DNA from 3 places in the Streptomyces sp. NPDC013455 genome. Region 2 is predicted to be linked to each of the others. Evidence: riboswitches for the same ligand, from Rfam matches in the RefSeq annotation. Region 2 holds a riboswitch; each other region holds the start of a gene.
What was found. Region 2 has a riboswitch for cobalamin ahead of ABZ576_RS30180 (cobalamin biosynthesis protein). Riboswitches for the same ligand answer to the same signal wherever they lie in the genome.
Positions count from the first base shown of each region.

Region 1 (7,408 bases), on a different contig from region 2:
TGGTCCGCAACACGCTTACCGTGCTGGAGCAGGCGGGCGCCCCCGACGTCCCGGTGGGCCGGGGCGCCGAGCGCCCGCTGCTCGAACCGGCCCGCTCGGCCCGGCACGTGCACGGCACCGACGGCATGGGGGACCTGGGCCTGCCCGCACCCACCCGCGCCCCGGCGGACGTCGACGCCGTCACCCTCCTGCACCGCGAGATCCTCGCCTCCCCGCGGCCGGTCACCCTCGTCCCGACCGCCCCGCTGACCAACATCGCGCTGCTGCTGCGCACCCACCCGGAGGTCACCCGCAACATCGAGCGGATCGTGTTCATGGGCGGCGCGGTGGAGGTCGGCAACGCCACGCCGGTCGCGGAGTTCAACGTCTGGCACGACCCCGAGGCCGCGGCGATCCTGCTCACGGCCGGGGTGCCGATCACGATGTACGGCTTGGACGTCTTCCGTCAGGTCGTCGTGGGCAGCGACGAGGTGCACCGGCTGCGGACCAGCGGCGAGCCCGGCACCCGCCTGGCCGGCGAGCTCCTCGCCCACCGGCCGGCCCACCAGGGCGAGCCGCCGGAGGCCGAGGAGGCGGGCGGCCTCGGCGACGCCGGCGCGGTGTGCGCGGTCGCCGACCCGGCGGGCATCACGACCAGCCTCCTCCCGGTCGAGGTCTCCCTCGCCCCCGGTCCGTCCCGCGGCCAGACCGTCGTCGACCGCCGCCCCCGCCTCGGCGAGTCCGAGATCCACGAGGGCGGCCGCGAACGGGCGCTGGTCGACGTGGCGTTGGAAGTGGACGTCGACCGGTACGTGAAGCTGTACCTGGAGACGGTCCGACGCTAGGGGGTGGGACACCCCCCAGGGGTGCCTCGCCCCGGCTACTCGGCGGAGGCGGCCGGCGTCCGGGCGGTCCAGCGCTCCTCCACCCGGGCCAGCCGCCAGTACGCCAGCGCCGCCGCCCACACCGCCACGAACAGGCCGACGATGAGGTAGCCGACGCTGTCCAGGTTGAGGCCGGCCACCCAGCCGGTGACCGGGTCGTCGAGGTGGAACTTCTCGTGGACCACGCCGACCAGTTCGATCGTGCCGATGAAGAAGGCGACCGCGATGGACAGGCCGGTGATGGCCAGGTTGTAGAAGACCTTGCGGACCGGGTTGGAGAACGCCCACTGGTAGGCGAAGTTCATGAACGTGCCGTCGAGCGTGTCGAACAGGCTCATCCCGGCGGCGAAGAGCAGGGGCAGGCAGAGGATCGCGTACCAGGGCAGGCCGGCCGCCGCGCCCGAGCCCGCCATCACCATCAGCGTGACCTCGGTGGCCGTGTCGAAGCCGAGGCCGAAGAGGAAGCCCAGCGGGTACATCTGGCCGGGCCGGGACACGGACCTCGTCAGCCGGCCGAGGACGCGGTTCATGAAGCCGCGCGAGTCCAGGTGCTGTTCCAGCTCCCGCTCGTCGTACGAGCCCGCACGCATCGCCCGGAACACCTTCAGGATGCCCACCAGGGCGACCAGGTTCAGGGCGGCGATGAGGTAGAGGAACGTGCCGGAGATCGTCGTACCGAGGAAGCCGAGCACCTGGTGGGTGGCGGAGCCCTCGTTCATCACCTTCCCGGCGAGCGAGGTGCCGCCCGCGATCAGCAGGGCCAGCAGCACCACCACGCTGGAGTGGCCGAGCGCGAACCAGAACCCCACCGACACCGGCCGCTTGCCGTCGGCCATCAGCTTGCGGGTGGTGTTGTCGATCGCGGCGATGTGGTCGGCGTCGAAGGCGTGCCGCATGCCGAGGGTGTAGGCGGTGATGCCGAGCCCGACGCCGAAGACCTCGTCGCCGACCTCGTAGCGCTCGGGCGCGACGAGCAGGAAGAGGATGCCGAAGGCGACGACGTGCAGGGCGAGGATCACCGCCATCAGCCCGGCCGTCTTGACGGTGTCCTCGCGTCGCCAGCGGAAGGACGCGGGCCTGGACTCGGGCAGGGATGTCCCGGGCGGGTTCATGCGGTCAGCTCCAGCACCTCGTGGATCTTTCATGAGCTGCCGTGGCCGGTCTCCTGGCTTACGGGTGCCCCCGCGCGAGCGAAGCCGAGCGCGCGGGAGGGTCGTGCGTCCGCCGTTCCTGCCTTCCCAGTCGTACGACCAGTGGCCCGGCGGTGCCGGACGGAACGGGAACTCCCCGATCACAGTGGCGAGGGCCGCGTCGACTTCGCATCGACTTCCCGAGCACCACGGCCCGCCCACAGTAGGGGGCGCGGGCCCTCCCTGCACAGCTGCTCAGCCGTGCAGGTATTCAAGATCACATATGGGTTTGGGAGGATGGCGGCATGCATCTCGTGCCTGCCGACCGAGCCGACCGGCGGACCATCGACGGTCACCGGGTGTGCGAGGCGATCGCCGCCATCGGCGACGTGGCCCGGCTGCGCGCCTGGGCCGACCGGTTCTCCCTGCTCGCCGACCCCAATCGGCTCGCACTGCTGCTCGCCCTGCACCGCACCGGCCCGCTGGCCGTCTCCGACCTGGCGATCGCCACGGGGATGAACGATCCCGCCGTCTCCCAGGCGCTGCGGCTGCTGCGGGCGGCCGGCGTGGTGGCGGGCGAGAAGCAGGGGCGGGTGGTGCGCTACCGGGTGGTCGACACGCAGGTACAGGGCCTGTTGGAGCACTGCGGCCCCTGACCGCCCGCTGGAAGGTTGCTTTTCCGGGCAATGTGGACAGATACAGAGTCCGTACCGTCGTCCGTCCCCTGGGAGCCCGTATGGCAGACCTCTCGCCGGACCTCTCGTCCAGGAACCCCGACTGGTGGCGGCAGGCCGTCATCTACCAGGTCTATCCGCGCAGCTTCGCCGATGCCGACGGCGACGGCCTCGGCGACCTCAAAGGCATCACCGAACGGCTGAACCACCTCGCCACGCTCGGCGTCGACGCCTTGTGGCTGAGCCCCTTCTACCCGTCCGAGCTCGCCGACGGCGGTTACGACGTCGCCGACCACCGCGGTGTCGACGAGCGCCTCGGCACCCTGGACGACTTCGACGCCCTGGTCGCCGAGGCCCACCGGCTGGGTCTGAAGGTCGTCGTGGACCTCGTCCCCAACCACACCTCGCACCTGCACCCCTGGTTCCAGGAGGCGCTGCGCGCCGGGCCCGGCTCCGCCGCGCGGGACCGGTACGTCTTCCGGACCGGGCGCGGTGCGCACGGCGAACTCCCGCCCACCGACTGGCAGTCCGTGTTCGGCGGCAGCGCCTGGCGGCGGGTCCCCGACGGGGAGTGGTACCTCCACCTCTTCGCCCCCGAGCAGCCCGACCTCAACTGGGAGAACGAGGAGGTCCGCGCGGACTTCCGCGCCACCCTGCGCTTCTGGTCCGACCGGGGCGTGGACGGCTTCCGCGTCGACGTCGCCCACGGCCTGGCCAAGGACCTCGCCGAGCCGCTGCGGGACGTCGGCGACATCGGCGCGACCGGCGAGGAGGCCCTGCTGCACGTGGAGCCGGGCAGCCACCCGTACTGGGACCGGGACGAGGTCCACGAGATCTACCGGGACTGGCGCAAGATCTTCGACGCCTACCACCCGCCGCGCACCGCCGTGGCCGAGGCATGGGTCCCCGACGCCCGCCGCGCCCTGTACGCCCGCCCCGACGAACTGGGACAGGCCTTCAACTTCGAGTACCTGGAGGCCCGCTGGGACGCGGAGGAGCTGCGCGAGGTCATCACCGGCTCGCTGGCCACGGCGCGGACCGTCGGAGCCTCCGCGACCTGGGTGCTGTCCAACCACGACGTCGTACGGCACGCCTCCCGTCTCGTGCTGCCGCCCGGCACCGACCCGGACGCCTGGCTGCTGGCGGGCGGCACGGCGCCGGCCGTCGACACGGCGGCCGGCCTGCGCCGGGCCCGGGCGGCGACCCTGCTGATGCTGGCGCTGCCCGGCTCGGCCTACCTCTACCAGGGCGAGGAACTGGGCCTGCCCGAGGTCGCCGACCTGCCCACCCAGGTGCTCCAGGACCCGATCTGGGAGCAGACCGGCCACGTCCGCAAGGGCCGCGACGGCTGCCGGGTGCCGCTGCCCTGGACGACGACCGGACCGTCGTACGGCTTCGGCCCCGGGGCGGGCTGGCTGCCGCAGCCGGCGTCCTTCGCGGCCTACGCCGTCGAGGCGCAGGCCGGCGCCGAGGGGTCCACGCTGGAGCTGTACCGCACGGCCCTGCGGCTGCGCCGCAAGCTGCTGGACGGCGAGACGCTGACCTGGACGCCCGGGGCTCCGGCCGGCGTCCTGGACTTCACCCGTACCGAGACCTGGCGCAGCGTCACCAATCTGGGCGCGCGGCCCGTACCGCTGCCGCCCGGTGAGGTGCTGCTGGCCAGCACCCCGCTGCCGGAGGGGAGGACCCTGCCACCGGACACCACGGTGTGGCTCGCCTAGCCGGCCGACGGGCTCGGGCCGGGGGCGGCGCCGGCCGCGCCGCCCCCGGTGGCGGCGCTCAGGTCCAGCGGGGTGGAGGTGGCGGTCGGCGGCGGGGTGAGCACCACCTCCGGCTGGCCCACGGCGGGGGGCGGCGGGGTCAGGTCGGACTGGGGGAGCTTCGGCGGGGTGGTCTGCTGGAAGAGGGTCTGGTCGAAGTCGACCAGACCGGTCTTCTCCATCACGGTGATGTGGTCCAGCACGGTGTCGTTCGCCTGGTCGGCGAGGGCGCGCACCAGGGAGTTCTTGGTGGTGGAGCGGATCTTCGCGATGGTGTTGAAGATCGAGCCGTGCGTCATCCGCAGGATGTTGGCGAAGTCGGTGTCGAACTGCTTGCCGCTCTCGCCCTTGAGCTGGTTGACGAAGCCGACCTGCTGCGGACTGGCCAGGTTGGGCAGCGTGATGTTCAGCATGGGGGCGATCTTGCGGCAGGAGGCGTCCAGCGCGGCGTGCCCGTCCACCAGGTGTTCGCTCGCCGTCTTCACCTCCTTGCTGCTGCCCTTCTGCAGCCCGATCTGACCGAGCGGGTACTCCCACAGCCCGGCCGCCCGCACCTTCACCACGAAGTCGCGGTCCTGCTCGGTGAGCGGCCCCCACTGGGTGCTCGCGATGACGCGGTCCTGAGAGGTGGAGACCTTGTCCAGGCCGAGCATGCCCGGGTAGGCGAGAGCGGCGAGGGTCAGAGCCATCGCACCGCCCACGAAGACAGTTCCCGTCGCGTTCCGCGAAAAGCGCACCGTTCCTCCTGCCTGGGGACCCGCCATGTCGGGACGCACAGCAGTACGGACGCGGAGGTCGTTCGTCTCAGCGGCGCCCGGTAAAGAATCCGGTAAAGGATCAGCCGGGTCCGTTGGCCGAATGTTGGCCGCTCCCGGGCGGAAGGTTGACCTCTTCGCGGGAGAAGCCTGGCCGGGCCCGCGCCTACATTCGCCGCATGCGCCCACAGTCACCACCCCGGCTCCCGGCCGCCCTGCCGGTCCTGCCCTACCGCAAGCCCACCAGGGGCCGTGACTACTGGGTGCTGGACGACGTCCTGCCCGGCGTCGACGCGGTGCGCGAGCGGTGCCTGGCCAAGGACGACTGGGCCGAGGGGTACCCGTACACCTCCGAAGCCTGGCCCGGCCTGCGCGCCATGCCCGGTCTGGAGCCGTCCGAACTCGCCCGCGTCGAGCGGCTGGTGAAGCAGGCGACCGGCGCGAAGGAGCTGTGGGTGCAGCGGACGCCCGGCGGCGGCACCCTGAACCACAACTGCGTCCAGGTGGTCGGCGCGGGCGAGAGCGAGCCCCGCCCGCACACCGACTCCCGCGCGCTGTGCCGGTACGCGGCGGTGCTCTACCTCAACCCGGCGGTCCCCGAGGGCTGCGGCACCAGCTTCTACCGCCAGTCGCTGCCCGGCGGCCGGCTCGGCGGCAACCTCGTGCGCGCCCCGCACACCAACCTGGTCGAGGCCCTCGGCACCCGCTTCGTCGCGCCGGACGCCTTCGAGGAGGACGTCCGCGTCCCGCACCGGTACAACCGGCTGCTGCTCTACCACGCCAACCTCGTGCACAGCGCGACCGCCTACCACGGCAGGACGCTGGCGGAGAAGCGCATGACGGCGGTCTTCTTCTGGATGGCGTGAGGCGGTGCCGGGCGGTGTGAGGCGGTGCCGGGCGGTGTGAGGCGGTGCCGGGCGGTGTGAGGCGGTGCCGGGCGGCCGGGGCGGGAAGCGTCACCCTGCGGGGAGTGGCTTTGTAGGCCAATATAGGGATATTGGCCGCACCGCTCTCTTCAAAGGGGGCCTCCATGGCTGTGGACATCCCTCCACTCGTCCGGCCTTCCCGGCTCAGAAGCCGGGGCGGGCTGCTGGGCGAGTGCGTGGCGGAGTTCCTCGGAACCTTCGTCCTCATCTCGTTCGGCTGCGGCGTGGTCGCGATGGCGGTCGCCGCGCTGCCCGGTTCCGGCCGGGCCGCCACCACCACCACGATCTTCCTCGCGGCCGGTGACTGGCTCCTGATCACCTGGGGCTGGGCCCTGGCCGTCGTCTTCGGCGTGTACGTGGCCGGTGGCGTCAGCGGCGCCCACCTGAACCCCGCCGTGACGCTGGCGATGGCCGTGCGGCGCGGGTTCCCCTGGGCCAAGGTCCTGCCGTACTGGTTCGCGCAGTTCGTCGGCGCCCTCACCGGGGCCGCGCTGGTCTACCTCGTCTACCACAACGCGATCGACGCCTTCGACCAGACCGTGCCCGGACCCAAGGTGAACGGGCACACGAACGCCACGTTCTCCATCTTCGCGACCTTCCCGGCGCCGTACTTCCACGGCGGCATCTGGGGGCCGCTGATCGACCAGATCGTCGGCACGGCCTTCCTGCTCATGCTGATCGCCGCCGTCATCGACCTGCGCAACCAGGCCGTGAAGGCCAACCTCGGGCCGCTGATCGTGGGCTTCGCCGTCGCCGCCATCGGCATGTCCTTCGGTGCCAACGCCGGTTACGCCATCAACCCGGCGCGTGACTTCGGGCCGCGCCTGTTCACCTACGCGGCGGGCTGGGACAGCCTGGCCTTTCCCGGGAGCGTGTCCGGCGCGTTCAGCGCCTACTGGTGGATCCCGATCGTGGGACCGCTGATCGGCGGCCTGATCGGCATCCTCCTGTACGACCTGTTCATCGGTGACGTCCTGCTCGTCCGCGCCGAACAGGCCGAGCCGCCCGAGCCGGGACGGTCGGTCCCGACCCGCACCAGCGACGAGGAGTGAGCCCGCCCCGGCGCTCCCGTGTTCCTCCCGGAAGCCGCCGGGCGATGCCCTCCTTACGGCTCAGCCGCCGGCGCCGGTGACCGTGACCCGTGCGCCGACGGCCGTGTGCTCGTACAGCCAGCGGGCGTCGGCGGTGCGCAGGCCGATCAGTCCCAGCGTGGACGGGCGGCGCCCGGGGACGTCCGCCGTGCCGTCGGCGCCGTAGACGAAGTGCCGTTCGCCCTGCGGGCCCTGGAAGGCCAGCACCC
Region 1 covers NZ_JBEYCX010000018.1:148,233-155,640, forward strand. Annotated here, with positions in the region: gene ABZ576_RS26255 (nucleoside hydrolase) at 1-824, shown strand, start outside; gene ABZ576_RS26260 (HoxN/HupN/NixA family nickel/cobalt transporter) at 860-1,975, opposite strand; cobalamin riboswitch at 2,001-2,220, opposite strand; gene ABZ576_RS26265 (metalloregulator ArsR/SmtB family transcription factor) at 2,299-2,649, shown strand; gene ABZ576_RS26270 (glycoside hydrolase family 13 protein) at 2,730-4,388, shown strand; gene ABZ576_RS26275 (DUF4142 domain-containing protein) at 4,385-5,116, opposite strand; gene ABZ576_RS26280 (DUF6445 family protein) at 5,362-6,048, shown strand; gene ABZ576_RS26285 (MIP family channel protein) at 6,213-7,160, shown strand; gene ABZ576_RS26290 (L,D-transpeptidase) at 7,221-7,408, opposite strand, start outside.
Region 1: linked by a shared signal. The riboswitch ahead of ABZ576_RS26260 (HoxN/HupN/NixA family nickel/cobalt transporter) and the one ahead of ABZ576_RS30180 (cobalamin biosynthesis protein) in region 2 are both predicted to bind cobalamin.

Region 2 (7,408 bases):
CCCAGTTCATCTTCCGTTCACCCAGGTTGCCTACGTTCGACCAGCCAATGACCTCGAACGATTGCCTGGGTAAATGGAAAGCTTCTCGCTGATCCTCGCGATTGTGGTGGTAACCGCACTCGCGTTCGATTTCACGAACGGTTTCCACGACACCGCGAACGCGATGGCCACCACCATCTCCACAGGCGCCCTGAAGCCGAAGATCGCGGTGACCATGTCCGCCGTCCTCAACCTCGTGGGCGCCTTCCTCTCCGTGGAGGTCGCCAACACGATCTCCAAGGGTCTCGTCGACGAGAGCGGCATCCGTCCCGAGGTCATCTTCGCCGCCCTGGTCGGCGCGATCCTCTGGAACCTGCTGACCTGGCTGGTGGGCCTGCCCTCCAGTTCCTCGCACGCCCTGATGGGCGGCCTGGTCGGCGCCACCATCGCCTCCGCCGGCTTCGGCGCGGTGCACGGCGACGTCCTGGTCACCAAGGTGCTGCTGCCCGCGGTCGCCGCGCCGATCGTGGCGGGTCTCGCGTCGCTGCTGGCCACCCGGTTCTCGTACGGCATCGGCGGAACCGCCGACGGCGAGGCCACCCGCAAGGGCTACCGCGCCGGCCAGATCGCCTCCGCCGGCCTGGTCTCCCTCGCCCACGGCACCAACGACGCGCAGAAGACGATGGGCATCATCACCCTCGCGCTGATCGCGGGCGGCGCCATCGCGCCCGGCTCCAACCCTCCCACCTGGGTGATCCTCTCGGCCGGCCTGGCCATCGCGCTCGGCACCTACATCGGCGGCTGGCGCATCATCCGCACCATGGGCAAGGGCCTGACCGACCTGGAGCCGCGCCAGGGCTTCGCCGCGCAGACCAGCGCCGCGACCGCCATCCTGGCCTCCTCCCACCTCGGCTTCTCCCTCTCCACCACGCACGTCGTCTCCGGCTCCGTGATGGGCGCGGGCCTCGGCCGCAAGGGCGGCGTCGTCCGCTGGTCGACCGCGACCCGCATGTTCATCGCCTGGGGCCTCACGCTCCCGGCCGCCGCGCTGGTCGGCGCGGGCGCCGAGGCCGTCACCGACCTGGGTGACTGGGGCACAGCCGCCGTCGCCGTCTTCCTGGTCGCCGCCAGCGCCGCCATCTGGAAGATCTCCCGCCGCGAGGTCGTCGACCACACCAACGTGATGGCCGACACCGACGAGCCGGCCGGCGTGGTGACCACCGCCATCGCCGCCGTGACCCCGCCGCCCGTCGGCGCGGTCACCGAGGACCTGACGGCCACGATCCCCGCCCCGGCCGCCGAGCCGGCCCCGGCCGCTCCGCCGGCCGCCACGGTCTGACCCCGAGCACACGGTTACTGAAGGAAGCATCCCCATGAAGATCGACTGGGCGGCCCTCGGCTCCGTCTTCGGCGCCAGCCTCGTGTTCAGCGTCGGCCTGGTGACCCTGTTCACGCTCGGCATCGCGGGCCTGAACCGGCGCGAGAAGGCCACCGCACAGGGTGGCTCCGCCGGCCTCGCCGTCACCGGCGCCTACGTCTGCTTCGCGGCCTGCGCGGCGGCGGTGGCGTACGGCATCCACCTCATCGTCGCCAAGGGCTGACCGCCCGGAACACGACGCCGGCCCTGCCGGGCCCGCTGCGGCGGTGGCCCGGCAGGGCCGACGCGTGTCCGGGCGCGGGAGCCGAGAGGGCGTGACGGACACGGAGGGAACCCGCGGTGGCGAGGCGTACGCGCCCGCGGAGCCGGTCTCCGTGCGGGGGGTGCGGGGCGGATCGGTGCAGGCCGCTCCCCCGAGCGGTTCTCGTCGCGCCCCGGTCCCCCGACGCCCCGCGGCGGGCTGCCGGTGTGGGCCTCAGCACAGTCCGGCATCCCAGGTCAGAGGCAAGTTGACGGCCGTTCCGGGTGCGTGGTGGACTGCCCAGGCCATAACGGCGGCAGAAGAGGAAGCCGGTGCGAATCCGGCGCGGTCCCGCCACTGTCACCGGGGAGCCATCCCCGGGAGCCAGGAACTCTCGCCGCCGATTCACGTCGAACCAGGGCGCGGACACCCTGAGTGAGGACACATATCGCCATGCTCGGCTGCCGTTCGAGGACCGATACCAGGCCCGCTCCTGTGCCCACGGCCGGCTGAGCCGATGGGTGCCGACCGCACGTACGCGTACGGCGCCGCCGCCGGCCTCCTCGGTGACCTGCTCCTCGGCGATCCGCGCCGCGGGCACCCGGTCGCCGTGTTCGGCCGTGCGGCCGGGGCCGTGGAAGGCGCGCTGTGGCACGACCACCGCGGCTGGGGCGCCCTGCACACCACCGTGTGCGCCGGCGGCGCCGTCGCCCTCGGGGCGCTGGCCGCACGCGCCGTACGCCCCTCCCGTACCGCCTCCCTCGCACTGACCGCCGCCGCCACCTGGGCCGTCGTCGGCGGTACCTCGCTCGCCCGGGAGGCCCGTGCCATCGGGCGCGCCCTGGAGGCCGGGGACGTCGAGGCGGCCCGGGCCCGGCTGCCCCATCTGTGCGGCCGCGACCCGCAGGCGCTGGACGCCGACGGCATCGCCCGGGCCGTGGTCGAGTCGGTCGCGGAGAACACCTCGGACGCCGTCGTCGGCGCCCTCGTGTGGGGCGCCGTGGCCGGGGTGCCGGGGCTGCTCGGGTTCCGGGCGGTCAACACCCTGGACGCCATGGTGGGTCACCGGTCGCCGCGCCACCTCCGGTTCGGCTGGGCCTCCGCCCGGCTCGACGACGTGGCCGGCTGGCCGGGGGCGCGGCTGACCGCCGTGCTCGCCGTACTGGCCGGACCCGATCCGCGCGGCGCCGTGCGGGCGTGGCGGGCGGACGCGGCGCGGCATCCGAGCCCCAACGCGGGCCCGGTGGAAGCGTCGTTCGCGGGCGCGCTCGGCGTCCGCCTCGGCGGCACCCTCTCCTACGGCGGCCGGGTCGAACACCGCCCGGTGCTCAACGGCGCCTCGGGACGGGCCGTCCGGGCCGGCGACATCGAGCGGGCCGTACGGCTCTCCCGCCGCGTCGGCCTGCTCGCCCTCGGCACCACACTCGCCGCACGCCGACTCCTGAAAGGACGTGGGAAGTGAACGGTGGTCTCCTCGTCGCCGGCACCACCTCGGACGCCGGCAAGAGCGTCGTGACGGCCGGCATCTGCCGCTGGCTGGTCCGCCAGGGCGTGAAGGTCGCGCCGTTCAAGGCGCAGAACATGTCCCTCAATTCGTTCGTGACCCGTGAGGGCGCCGAGATCGGGCGGGCGCAGGCGATGCAGGCCCAGGCCTGCCGCCTGGAGCCGACCGCGCTGATGAACCCGGTGCTGCTCAAGCCCGGGGGCGAGCAGAGCAGCCAGGTGGTGCTGCTCGGCAAGCCGGTCGGGGAGCTGAGCGCCCGCGGTTACCACGGCGGACGCCAGCAGCGGCTGCTCGGCACGGTCCTGGACTGCCTGGCGGAGCTGCGGGGCACGTATGACGCGGTGATCTGTGAGGGGGCGGGGAGTCCCGCCGAGATCAATCTGCGGCGGACCGACATCGTCAACATGGGCATCGCGCGCAACGCGCGGCTGCCCGTGCTGGTGGTGGGGGACATCGACCGCGGGGGCGTCTTCGCCTCCTTCTTCGGGACCGTCGCCCTGCTGTCGCCCGAGGACCAGGAGTTGGTCGCCGGGTTCCTGGTGAACAAGTTCCGGGGCGATGTCGGCCTGCTGGAGCCCGGGCTGGAGATGCTCCGGGAGCTGACCGGGCGGCGGACGTACGGCGTGCTGCCGTTCCGGCACGGGCTCGGCATCGACGAGGAGGACGGGATGGGGGTGTCGCTGCGGGCGCCCGTCCGGGAGTCCGCCGTCGCTCCCCCGGTCGGCGAGGACGTGCTGCGGGTCGCCGTGTGCGCGATACCGCTGATGTCCAACTTCACCGATGTGGACGCGCTGGCCGCCGAACCGGGCGTCGTGGTGCGGTTCGTGGACCGGCCGGAGGAACTGACCGACGCCGACCTGGTCGTCGTCCCGGGGACCCGGGGCACGGTCCGGGCGCTCGCGTGGCTCCGGGAGCGGGGTCTCGCCGACGCCCTGGTCCGCAGGGCCGCCGAGCACCGGCCCGTCCTCGGCATCTGCGGCGGCTTCCAGATCCTCGGCGAGCACATCGAGGACGAGGTCGAGTCGCGTGCCGGCGCGGTCGACGGGCTCGGCGTACTCCCCGTCCGGGTGCGCTTCGCCCGGGAGAAGACCCTCACCCGGCCGGCCGGCGAGGCCCTCGGTGAGCGGGTCGAGGGGTACGAGATCCACCACGGGGTGGCCGAGGTCACGGGGGGCGAGCGCTTCCTGGACGGCTGCCGGGTCGGCCAGACCTGGGGCACCCACTGGCACGGCTCGCTGGAGTCGGACGGCTTCCGGCGCGCCTTCCTGCGCGAGGTGGCCGCCGCCGCGGGCCGCCGCTTCGTGCCCGCGCCGGACACCTCGTTCGCCACGCTGCGCGAGGAGCAGCTCGACCGGCTCGGCGACCTGATCGAACAGCACGCGGACACGGACGCGCTCTGGCGGCTCATCGAGTCGGGCGCGCCGCAAGGACTGCCTTTCATTCCACCGGGAGCGCCCGCATGAGCACTGTGTTGTTGTTGTCGACCGCCGACACCGATCTGCTGGCGGCCCGGGCCTCCGGCGCCGGCTACCGCATCGGCAACCCCACCCGGGTCGACGTCGCCGGGGAGCTGCCGGGCCTGATCGAGGGCGCCGACCTCGCCGTCGTTCGGCTGCTGGGCGGCAAGCGGGCGTGGGAGGACGGGCTGGCCGCGCTGAAGGCCTCCGGCATCCCGACCGTGCTGCTGGGCGGCGAGAGCGTGCCGGACGCCGAGCTGATGGCCGAGTCGTCCGTGCCGGCCGGTGTGGTGGCGGAGGCGCTGCGGTACCTGGTCGAGGGCGGGCCCGCGAACCTGCTGGAGCTGTCCCGGTTCCTGTCCGACACCGTGCTGCTGACCGGTGAGGGATTCGAGGAGCCGCGCCGGATGCCGGAGTTCGGCGTGCACGGCGGGTACGAGCAGCGGGACGGCCGGCCGACCGTGGGCGTGCTGTTCTACCGGGCGCACGAGCTGAGCGGCAACACCGCCTTCGTGGACACCCTGTGCGAGGCGATCGAGGCGCGGGGCGCCAACGCCCTCCCGGTGTACTGCGGTTCGCTGCGCGGCGCGGACGCCGGGCTGTACGAGCTGCTGAGCCGGGCCGACGCGCTGGTGGCCACCGTGCTCGCGGCCGGCGGCACCCACGCCTCGCAGGCGTCGGCGGGCGGTGACGAGGAGTCCTGGGACATCGGCGCGCTCGCCGAGCTGAACGTCCCGGTGCTCCAGGGCCTGTGCCTCACCTCCTCGCGGGCCGCCTGGGAGGAGTCCGACGCGGCCCTGTCCCCCATGGACGCGGCGATGCAGGTGGCGATCCCGGAGTTCGACGGCCGTCTGATCACCGTCCCGTTCTCCTTCAAGGAGCAGGGCCCGGACGAGGTTCCGGTGTACGTCGCCGACCCCGAGCGGGCCGCCCGGGTGGCCGGGATCGCCCTCAGGCACGCGCGGCTGAAGCACAAGCCGAACGCCGAGAAGCGGATCGCCCTCGTCTTCACCGCCTACCCGACCAAGCACTCCCGGGTCGGCAACGCGGTGGGTCTGGACACGCCCGCGTCGGCGGTACGGGTGCTGGACGCGCTGCGGGACGCCGGGTACGCGCTGACCGACTACCCGGCCGAGGGCGACGAGCTGATCCACCGGCTCATCGAGGCCGGCGGCCACGACGTCGAGTGGCTCACCGAGGAGCAGCTGGCCGCCGCGCCCGCCCGGGTCCCGCTGGCGGACTACCGCGCGTGGTTCGACGCGCTCGACCCGGAGCTCGGGGAAGCCATGCGGGAGGCGTGGGGCGAGCCGCCGGGCTCGCTGTACGTGGACGGTGACGACATCGTGCTCGCCTGCCTGCGGTTCGGGAACGTCGTGGTGATGATCCAGCCGCCGCGCGGCTTCGGCGAGAACCCGATCGCGATCTACCACGACCCCGACATGCCGCCGTCGCACCACTACATGGCGGCGTACCGGTGGCTGGAGAACAGCTTCCGCGCCGACGCGATCGTGCACATGGGCAAGCACGGCACGATGGAGTGGCTGCCGGGCAAGGGCCTGGGCCTGGGCCCCGGCTGCGCGCCGGACGCCGTGCTCGGCGACACCCCCCTGATCTACCCGTTCATCGTCAACGACCCCGGCGAGGGCACCCAGGCCAAGCGGCGCGGGCACGCCACGGTGGTCGACCACCTGGTGCCGCCGATGGCGCGCGCGGACACCTACGGGGACCTGGCCAAGCTGGAGCAGCTGCTCGACGAGTACGCGCTCGTCTCGGACCTGGACCCGGCGAAGGCCCCGGCGGTCCGCGCCCAGATCTGGACGCTGGTGAAGGCGGCCGAGCTCCACCACGACCTGCACGTGGACGAGCAGCCGGACGACGACGAGTTCGACGAGTTCGTCATGCACATCGACGGCTATCTGTGCGAGATCAAGGACGTGCAGATCCGCGACGGCCTGCACATCCTGGGCGGCGGACCGGTCGGCGAACCGCGGGTGAACCTGGTGCTGGCCGTGCTGCGCGCCTCCCAGGTGTGGGGCGGGCAGGCGAACGCGCTGCCGGGTCTGAGGGCCTCGCTGGCGGCCCACTTCGGGCTGGTGGAGAAGGAACTGCTGGCCGAGCCGGGCGCCCCGGTGAAGGTGCCGGTGGAGCTGTCGGAGCTGGTCGAGGGACCGTCCCGGAGCGCCGCCGACGCGATCGACCTGCTGGAGCAGCTGTGCCGGCGGATCGCGGAGGCCATGGAGGCACGGGCGTGGGACCGCGCGGTCGTCCCCGCCGTGCTGCGGGGTGTGCTCGGCACCGGACCCGCGGACGCGGTCGCGGTGCTGGAGTTCGCGTGCGACGAGGTCGTACCGCGTCTGGCGCGGACCACCGACGAGATCGGGCACATCCTGCGCGCCCTGGACGGCGGTTACGTGCCGGCCGGTCCCTCGGGGTCGCCGACGCGCGGTCTGGTGAACGTGCTGCCGACGGGCCGCAACTTCTACTCGGTCGACCCCAAGGCCATCCCGTCCCGGCTCAGCTGGGAGGTCGGCCAGTCGCTGGCGGACTCGCTGGTCGCGCGCTATCTCCAGGACACCGGCGCGTACCCGAAGTCGGTCGGGCTCACCGTGTGGGGCACGTCCGCGATGCGCACCCAGGGCGACGACATCGCCGAGATCCTGGCGCTGCTGGGCTGCCGCCCGGTGTGGGACGAGGCCTCGCGCCGGGTGACGGGCTTCGAGGTGGTTCCCCTGGCGGAGCTGGGGCGCCCGCGCATCGACGTCACCGTCCGCATCTCCGGCTTCTTCCGGGACGCGTTCCCGCACGTGGTCGCCCTCATCGACGACGCGGTGCGGGCGGTGGCGGAGCTG
Region 2 covers NZ_JBEYCX010000024.1:102,716-110,123, reverse strand. Annotated here, with positions in the region: gene ABZ576_RS30190 (inorganic phosphate transporter) at 74-1,318, shown strand; gene ABZ576_RS30185 (hypothetical protein) at 1,353-1,580, shown strand; cobalamin riboswitch at 1,874-2,015, shown strand; gene ABZ576_RS30180 (cobalamin biosynthesis protein) at 2,116-3,060, shown strand; gene ABZ576_RS30175 (cobyric acid synthase) at 3,057-4,565, shown strand; gene cobN (cobaltochelatase subunit CobN) at 4,562-7,408, shown strand, end outside.

Region 3 (7,408 bases), on a different contig from region 2:
GGCGCGCCCGGAACCCCCAGCCCGACGCCGCGTCACCGCGCGCGGACGCCCGCAGCCGGCGCTCGGCCCGCCAGGCACTCACCACCGCCCCGCTCCCCCCCGTCACCGGCCCGCCGCACGGGCCGTACTCCGTCACTTGTCCCTCGTCACGCCAGTTCCAGCCGGACCTGCGCCTCGGCGGCCCGTTCGGCCTCGGCGAAGGAGGCGGACTGCGCCCGCCCGTCGCGCAGCCAGGCCCGCAGGTTCTCGATCGACTCCCGCTGGGAACGGCTGAGCGGCACCAGCCGCGCGATCGCCTCCGCGAGGTCGCTCGTCGTGATGTCCCGGTCCTCGGCGAACGCCCGGTACATCGCGTCGACGACGGCCTGCTCCAGCTCCGCGCCGACACAGCCGTCGGACAGCCGGGCCAGCTGCGCCACGTCGAACCGGTTCGGATCGCGGCGCCGCTTGCGCAGGTGGACGTGGAGGATCTCGCGGCGCTCGGCCTCGGTCGGCAGGTCCAGGAAGAACACCTCGTCGAAGCGGCCGCGGCGCAGCATCTCCGGGGGCAGCGCGGTCACGTCGTTGGCCGTGGCGACGACGAACACCGGCTTGGTCTTCTCCTGCATCCAGGTGAGGAGGGTGCCCAGCACGCGCTGCGAGGTCCCCGAGTCGCCGCCCCCGCCGGCGGCGAACGACTTCTCCAGCTCGTCGATCCACAGCACGCACGGCGCCACCGTCTCCGCCAGGCTCAGCGCCTGGCGGACCCGCTCCTCGGACTCGCCGACCAGGGAGCCGAAGACCGCGCCGACGTCCAGCCGGAGCAGCGGCAGCCGCCACATGCCGCCGATCATCTTGGCGGTCAGGCTCTTGCCGGTACCCGGGATGCCGATCAGCGCCAGACCCTTCGGCGCGGGCAGCCCGTACTTCGCGGCCTCCTCACCGAAGGCGCGCTCGCGCAGCGTCAGCCAGCGCTTGAGCGCGTCCAGCCCGCCGAGGTCGTCCGGTGTCTCCTCGGGCGCGGTGAACTCAAGGGCCCGGGAGGCGCGGATGACGGCCTTCTTCTCCGCCAGTACGGCGCCGATGTCCCGGTCGTCCAGCACCTGGTCGCGCACGATCGCCTTGGCGAAGGCCCGCCGCGCCTGGGTGGAGGTGAGACCCAGTGCCGCCTGGGCGAGCCGGGCACGGCCGTGCGCGGTCAGCTCGCAGCGGATGCCGCCGGTGGAGGTGATCATCCGCTCCAGTTCGCCCCGCAGGGCGTCCGCGTCGGGCAGCGGCAGGTCGATGACCACGGCGTCGTCGTCGAGTTCCCGGGGTACGTCGCGCACGGGCGTGGTCACCACCAGCGAGGACCCCGTGTACACCAGTTCGTGTGCCAGGTTGCGGACCTTGCGCCGCACCAGCGGGCTCTTCGACCAGAACTCGTGGAAGTCCCTCAGCACGTACAGGTCGCGCTTCTGCGGCGAGGCCTTCACCATCTCGCCGATCTTCTCCAGCGCCTTCTCCGGCGTCGGCGCCTGCGGCATGCCGCGGCCGACCGCCGACCGGAAGCCGTCGGCGATGTCCCAGCTGACGAGGTCGGCGGAAGCGTCCCGCGCCGCACGCACCGTGTCCAGCACCGTGAGCGCCCGCTGTTCCTCGATGGTGACCAGCACCAGCAGCGGCACCCTCGCCCGCAGGTACAGGCCGATGTCGTTCTCGATGGTCACCGCGGACCGCCCTCCCACTCGTGCATGCCCGTCAGGGTGATCGAGCCGTCCGTACCGATCACCAGCTCCGCCTCGGGCACCTCGGCGAGGTCCGCGGCGGTGTACCGGCCCGTCAGCGCCCAGTACTCCTTGTTGGACGACCCGCGCAGTCCGGCGCCCAGCCGCAGCCGCGCGTTGTACCGCCCGGCGACGACCAGATCCGTGTCGGCGACCGCCGCCGCACGGCGGGCGTCGCCCTCCACCTCGGCGCGGGTGAACCCGGTCAGCACGATGATGCCGAGATCGCTGCGGCGCCGGACCGCCCCGCAGAACGCCGCGACGGCCTCCGTCTGCTCCAGCGGCTCGCCACCGGTCAGGGTCACGCCCTCGATGCCGTCGGTGCCGAGCACTTCCTCGACCAGGTCCGCGACCGGCCGCCCGCCGGGGTCCCGGGCGGGGTCCCCGGGGCGGACGGGATGCGTGCCCGGATTGAAGCAGCCGTCGCACGCCAGAGTGCACCCCTGGCTCCACACCACGAACCGCGCACCCGGACCGTTCGCCGTGCTCCGGGCCAGCGTCGAATGAATCCGCCACCGGGGCCCGGCGACGGAGTGCCCCCGTACTGTCACCATCGCCGGTCTACTGCCAGAGCTGGTCGTGGTGTTCCTCGGCGGTCTCCACGTAGGCCTCGGCCGTCAGTTCCTGCGACTCCACGTCGCCGCCGAGCCGGGAGACGAGCTCCTCGGTCTCGGCGAGGCAGCTCATGCCCTCCATGCCCTGCACGTGCAACTCGACCCGGCCGTCCGGTCTGACCGTCACCTCAAGGATCTCGTCGGCCAACTCGTCCCCCCAAGCCAGGCCCCAACCACGAATGCCCGCAATATATCTCCGCGCGGCGAGGCACGTCACCAGGTGGCGACAATCGACAAGATCGTCCGCGACCCCGCGGACAGGACCGGACCAGGGAAGGAACCGACGAGATCATGTGCGTCATCGAGACCCGCGGCCTGACGGAGGCGTCCGGATGACCGGCACCGAAGCGCCCGTGCTGCTGCGCACCGAGGGGCGGGCCGGCTATCTCACCCTCAACCGGCCGGGGGCGCTCAACGCCCTGAACCACGCCATGGTCCGCGCCGTCGACGCGGCCCTGACCGTATGGGAGAGCGATCCGGCCGTGGAGACCGTCGTCATCACCGGCGCGGGGGAGCGCGGCCTGTGCGCCGGCGGCGACATCCGCGTCATCCACGATGACGCCCGCGACGGCGACGGCACCGCCTCGGCCGCCTTCTGGCGCGACGAGTACCGGCTCAACGCCCGTATCGCCCGCTACCCGAAGCCCTACGTCGCCGTCATGGACGGCATCGTGATGGGCGGCGGTGTCGGCGTCTCGGCGCACGGCAGCGTGCGGATCGTCACCGACCGGTCCCGGATCGCCATGCCCGAGACCGGCATCGGCTTCGTCCCCGACGTCGGCGGCACCCGTCTGCTCGCCCTGGCCCCGGGCGAACTCGGCACCCACCTCGCGCTGACCGGCGCCCACATCGGCGCCGGCGACGCCCTGCTCTGCGGGCTCGCCGACCACTACGTACCCGCCGCGGCCCTCCCCGCCCTCGTGGCCGAACTCGCCGCCTCGCCCCTGCCGGACGTCCTCGCGCGCCATGTGCAGCCGCCGCCGCGAGGGGAGCTGGCCGAGCGGCGGGAGTGGATCGACGCGTGCTACGCGGCCGGGACGGTCGAGGAGATCGTGCGGCGGCTGCGGGACCACGGCGGCCCGGACGCGAAGGAGACGGCCGAGACCCTGCTCGGCAGGTCGCCCACCGCGCTCAAGGCCACCCTCGCCGCCCTGCGCCGCGCCCGGAGCCTCGGCTCGCTGGAGCAGGTCCTCGACCAGGAGTACCGCGTCTCCTGCGCCTTCCTGCGCACGCCCGACCTGGTGGAGGGCATCCGCGCCCAGGTCATCGACAAGGACCGCGCACCGCGCTGGTCGCCCGCGACCCTGGCCGAGGTCACCGACGCCGACGTGGACCGCTTCTTCGCCCCGCTCGGCGACCGGGAACTGGGACTGGCCGCCACCGCCACCGCCACCGCCACCGCCGACGGTGCCGGCACGGCCGGCACCTCGGACACCGCCGGCACGGCCGGTACCCCGGACACCGCCGGCACGGCCGGCACCCCGGACACCGCCGGCACGGCCGGCACCCCGGACACCGCCGGGTAGCCGACGGGCGGCAGCCCGCCGCGCTGACGGCCGGCGGGGAGTGGTGGGGCGGGCCGCCGGGGCGGTGCCGGGGGACAGCCGGCCGCGCCGGACGGCGACCCGCCTCCTCCGGTGCCCGTGCCGAACGCCGCCGTGCCGAACGCCGCCTCCGCTGTGCGGCGTTCGGCGTCGAGCGACCCGCATCCCGAGGCGCCCGCATCCCGAGGCGCCCGCACCCCGAGGTGCCCGCATCCCGAGGTGCCCGCATTCCGAGGTGTGCGCCTCCGCTCGGGTGTCCGCCCCCCTCGGCGCCTGCCGCGCGCGGTGTTCGCGGCGGGCGGGCGGAGCGGCTCGGGCCCGTTGTCGCCGCGGTGGACGACCGGTCGGATCTAGCCACCGCCGACCCACCAGCCCATACCGTCCCGCCCGGTGGGAGAGGTAGATCACCCCTGGTGTACGCGGTCTTGGCCGGGCCCGCGCCACGCGGTACGGTCTGTCCGATATCGACGACGGCGAGACGGAAGCCGGTGGGAATCCGGCACGGTCGCGCCACTGTATGCGGGCCCTTCAAGGAGCTCGTGAGTCAGACCCGTGGCCGTCGTCCTGTGCACCACCGAGATGGGACGCGAACTCCCAGAGGAGGTCCTGCCATGGCGCAGACCGTCGCCCGGCCGACAGCCACCACCCCCGTCGTTCCCGCCAAGCTGCCGCTCAAGGCGATAGCCCCCTGGGCGGTCTTCTTCGGCATCCTGATGCTCGTCCTGCTGTACTTCGTCGGCGCCGAGCAGGGCGCCACCTCCGTGTTCAACGGCACGGACGTCCATGAATGGGTGCACGACGCACGTCACCTGCTCGGCTTCCCCTGCCACTGACGCGAGGGGACGCGCGCCCATGAACTCCGCAACCGTACGGAACCTCCTCGTACGGGGCATGCTCGCCGGCCTCGCGGCCGGCGTGCTCGCCCTGATCGCGGCCTACGTCCTCGGTGAGCCGCACATCGACAAGGCGATCGGCTTCGAGGAAGCCCACTCCCACGAACACGGGGTGGAAGTCGTCTCCCGCTCCGTCCAGTCCACCGCCGGCCTCGCCACCGGCGTCCTCCTCTACGGGGTCGCCTTCGGCGGCATCGCCGCGCTCGCCTTCTGCTTCGCCCTCGGCCGGGTGGGCCGGTTCGGCCCGCGGGCCACGGCCCTGCTGCTGTCGGGCTGCGCGCTGCTCACCGTGTACGTCGTACCGTTCCTGAAGTACCCGGCCAATCCGCCGTCGGTCGGCGACCCCGACACCATCGGCAAGCGGACCACCCTGTACTTCCTGATGATGGTGCTCAGCGTCCTCCTCGCGGTCGCTGCCACCATCCTGGGCAAGCGGCTCGCGCCCGGCCTGGGCACCTGGTGGGCGACGGTCGTCGCGGTGGCCGCGTTCGCCGTCGTGATCGGCCTGGCCTTCCAGTTCCTGCCCGTCGTCAACGAGGTGCCGAGCCACTTCCCGGCCACCCTGCTGTGGCGGTTCCGCCTGTCGGCGCTGGCCATCCAGACCGTGCTGTGGGGCGGATTCGGCCTCGCCTTCGGCGAGTTGGCCGAGCGGCTGCTGAACCCGGGGCCGGTGGCCGCCGGTCGGGCGGTTCCCGCCGCGCACTGACTCCTCCGCGCCACCAGAGGGCCCCTCGGAACCATCCTGGGGGCCTTCGGCGTTCTCCGGACACCGTCGCGCACCGGATCACGGCCCGGCCGGAGCACCGGCCGGTCCGGCGCGGACCGCGCTGCCCCGACCGGCGCCGCCCTGTCTGGCGTTGCCCCGGCCGGCCTGCGGGCGAGCGCCCCGGCCGGTCTGCGGCCCGGTCCTCAACCGGTCGGCGGACGGCCCAGGCGCAGGTTCCAGCGTCCGGCCCGGCCGCTGAGTTCGGTGAGGGTCAGCGGCTGTACGTCGAGGCGCCAGAAGACCGCGGCGGGCAGGCCCAGCGCGGCGACGACCGCCGCCCGCACCACGTCCGGCTCGACCACGGCGAGCGTACGGCCCTCCAGCTCCCGGGCCTTCGCCAGCCGGCCCGCGACCCTCTCGCACAGCTCCCGCACGGACTCGCCGCCATGGGGTGCGCAGTCGGGGTCGGTGAGCCAGCGGCCCACCGCCTCCGGCTCGGCGGCCCCCACCTCGTCCAGGGCGCGGCCGCGCCAACGGCCCACGTCCAGCCCCGCCAGCTCCGCCGCCGGCACGCCGTGGAGGCCCAGCGCCGCCGCCGTCTGCCGGCAGCGCACGCTGGGCGAGAGGAGTACCCGGGCCGCGGCGGGCAGCGTCCCGGCCGCCGACCTGGCCTCGGCCAGACCGCCGTCGTCCAGGGAGCCGCCGTCGTCGAAGCGCGCCTGCCGCAGAGACGTGCTCATGGCGGCGGAGACGAGGACAACTCGGCTGGTCACGCGGTCACTCCTGCTGCTGTCGTCATGGGCGTGCGCACCGGCGCTCGGTGCGCACGCCGTGGATGGTACGTCCGCCGCCCGCCCGCGCACACCGCACCGGTCCGGCCCCCGCCTCGCGGGCGGGGGCCGGACCGGCGGGCGGTGCCGGCGGCGGCCGGGTGGCCGTCAGGAACCGGCGAGTTCCTCGCGGACCACACGGGCCGCGGCCACCAGGTTCTCCAGCGAGGCGCGGGTCTCGGGCCAGCCGCGGGTCTTCAGGCCGCAGTCGGGGTTGACCCACAGCCGCTCGGCGGGGATCGCCCGGAGCCCGGCGCGCAGCAGCCCGGCCGTCTCTTCGACGCTCGGCACGCGCGGCGAGTGGATGTCGTAGACACCCGGGCCGGCCTCACGCGGGTAGCCGTGCGCGGCCAGCTCGCGCGCGACCTGCATGTGCGAGCGGGCGGCCTCCAGGCTGATCACGTCGGCGTCGAGGGCGTCGATGGCCCGGACGATGTCGCCGAACTCCGCGTAGCACATGTGGGTGTGGATCTGGGTGTCCGGGCGTACCCCGCCGGTGGTGAGGCGGAACGCCTCCGTGGCCCACTCCAGGTAGCCGGGCCGGTCGGCGGCACGCAGCGGCAGCGTCTCGCGCAGCGCGGGCTCGTCCACCTGGATCACCGACGTGCCGGCCGCCTCCAGGTCCGCCACCTCGTCGCGCAGTGCGAGTGCGACCTGCCGGGCGGTGTCGGCGAGGGGCTGGTCGTCACGGACGAAGGACCAGGCGAGCATGGTGACCGGGCCGGTGAGCATGCCCTTGACCGGCCGGTCCGTGAGGGACTGGGCGTACGTCGTCCAGCGCACCGTCATCGGCTCGGGGCGGGAGATGTCACCGGCGAGGATCGGGGGACGGACGTAACGGGTGCCGTAGGACTGGACCCAGCCGTGCTGGGTGGCGAGGCAGCCGGTCAGCTGTTCGGCGAAGTACTGGACCATGTCGTTGCGTTCGGCCTCCCCGTGGACCAGGACGTCCAGCCCGGCCTTCTCCTGGAACCCGATCACCTCCCGGATCTCGGCCCGGACGCGCTCCTCGTAGCCGGCCCTGTCGATCCGGCCTGCGCGCAGAGCGGCGCGGGCGGTGCGCAGTTCGCCCGTCT
Region 3 covers NZ_JBEYCX010000006.1:246,731-254,138, reverse strand. Annotated here, with positions in the region: gene ABZ576_RS13330 (hypothetical protein) at 1-82, opposite strand, end outside; gene ABZ576_RS13325 (AAA family ATPase) at 147-1,688, opposite strand; gene ABZ576_RS13320 (4Fe-4S single cluster domain-containing protein) at 1,685-2,299, opposite strand; gene ABZ576_RS13315 (DUF2997 domain-containing protein) at 2,307-2,507, opposite strand; gene ABZ576_RS13310 (enoyl-CoA hydratase/isomerase family protein) at 2,692-3,885, shown strand; cobalamin riboswitch at 4,338-4,478, shown strand; gene ABZ576_RS13305 (CbtB-domain containing protein) at 4,515-4,736, shown strand; gene ABZ576_RS13300 (CbtA family protein) at 4,756-5,502, shown strand; gene ABZ576_RS13295 (histidine phosphatase family protein) at 5,706-6,275, opposite strand; gene metE (5-methyltetrahydropteroyltriglutamate--homocysteine S-methyltransferase) at 6,441-7,408, opposite strand, start outside.
Region 3: linked by a shared signal. The riboswitch ahead of ABZ576_RS13305 (CbtB-domain containing protein) and the one ahead of ABZ576_RS30180 (cobalamin biosynthesis protein) in region 2 are both predicted to bind cobalamin.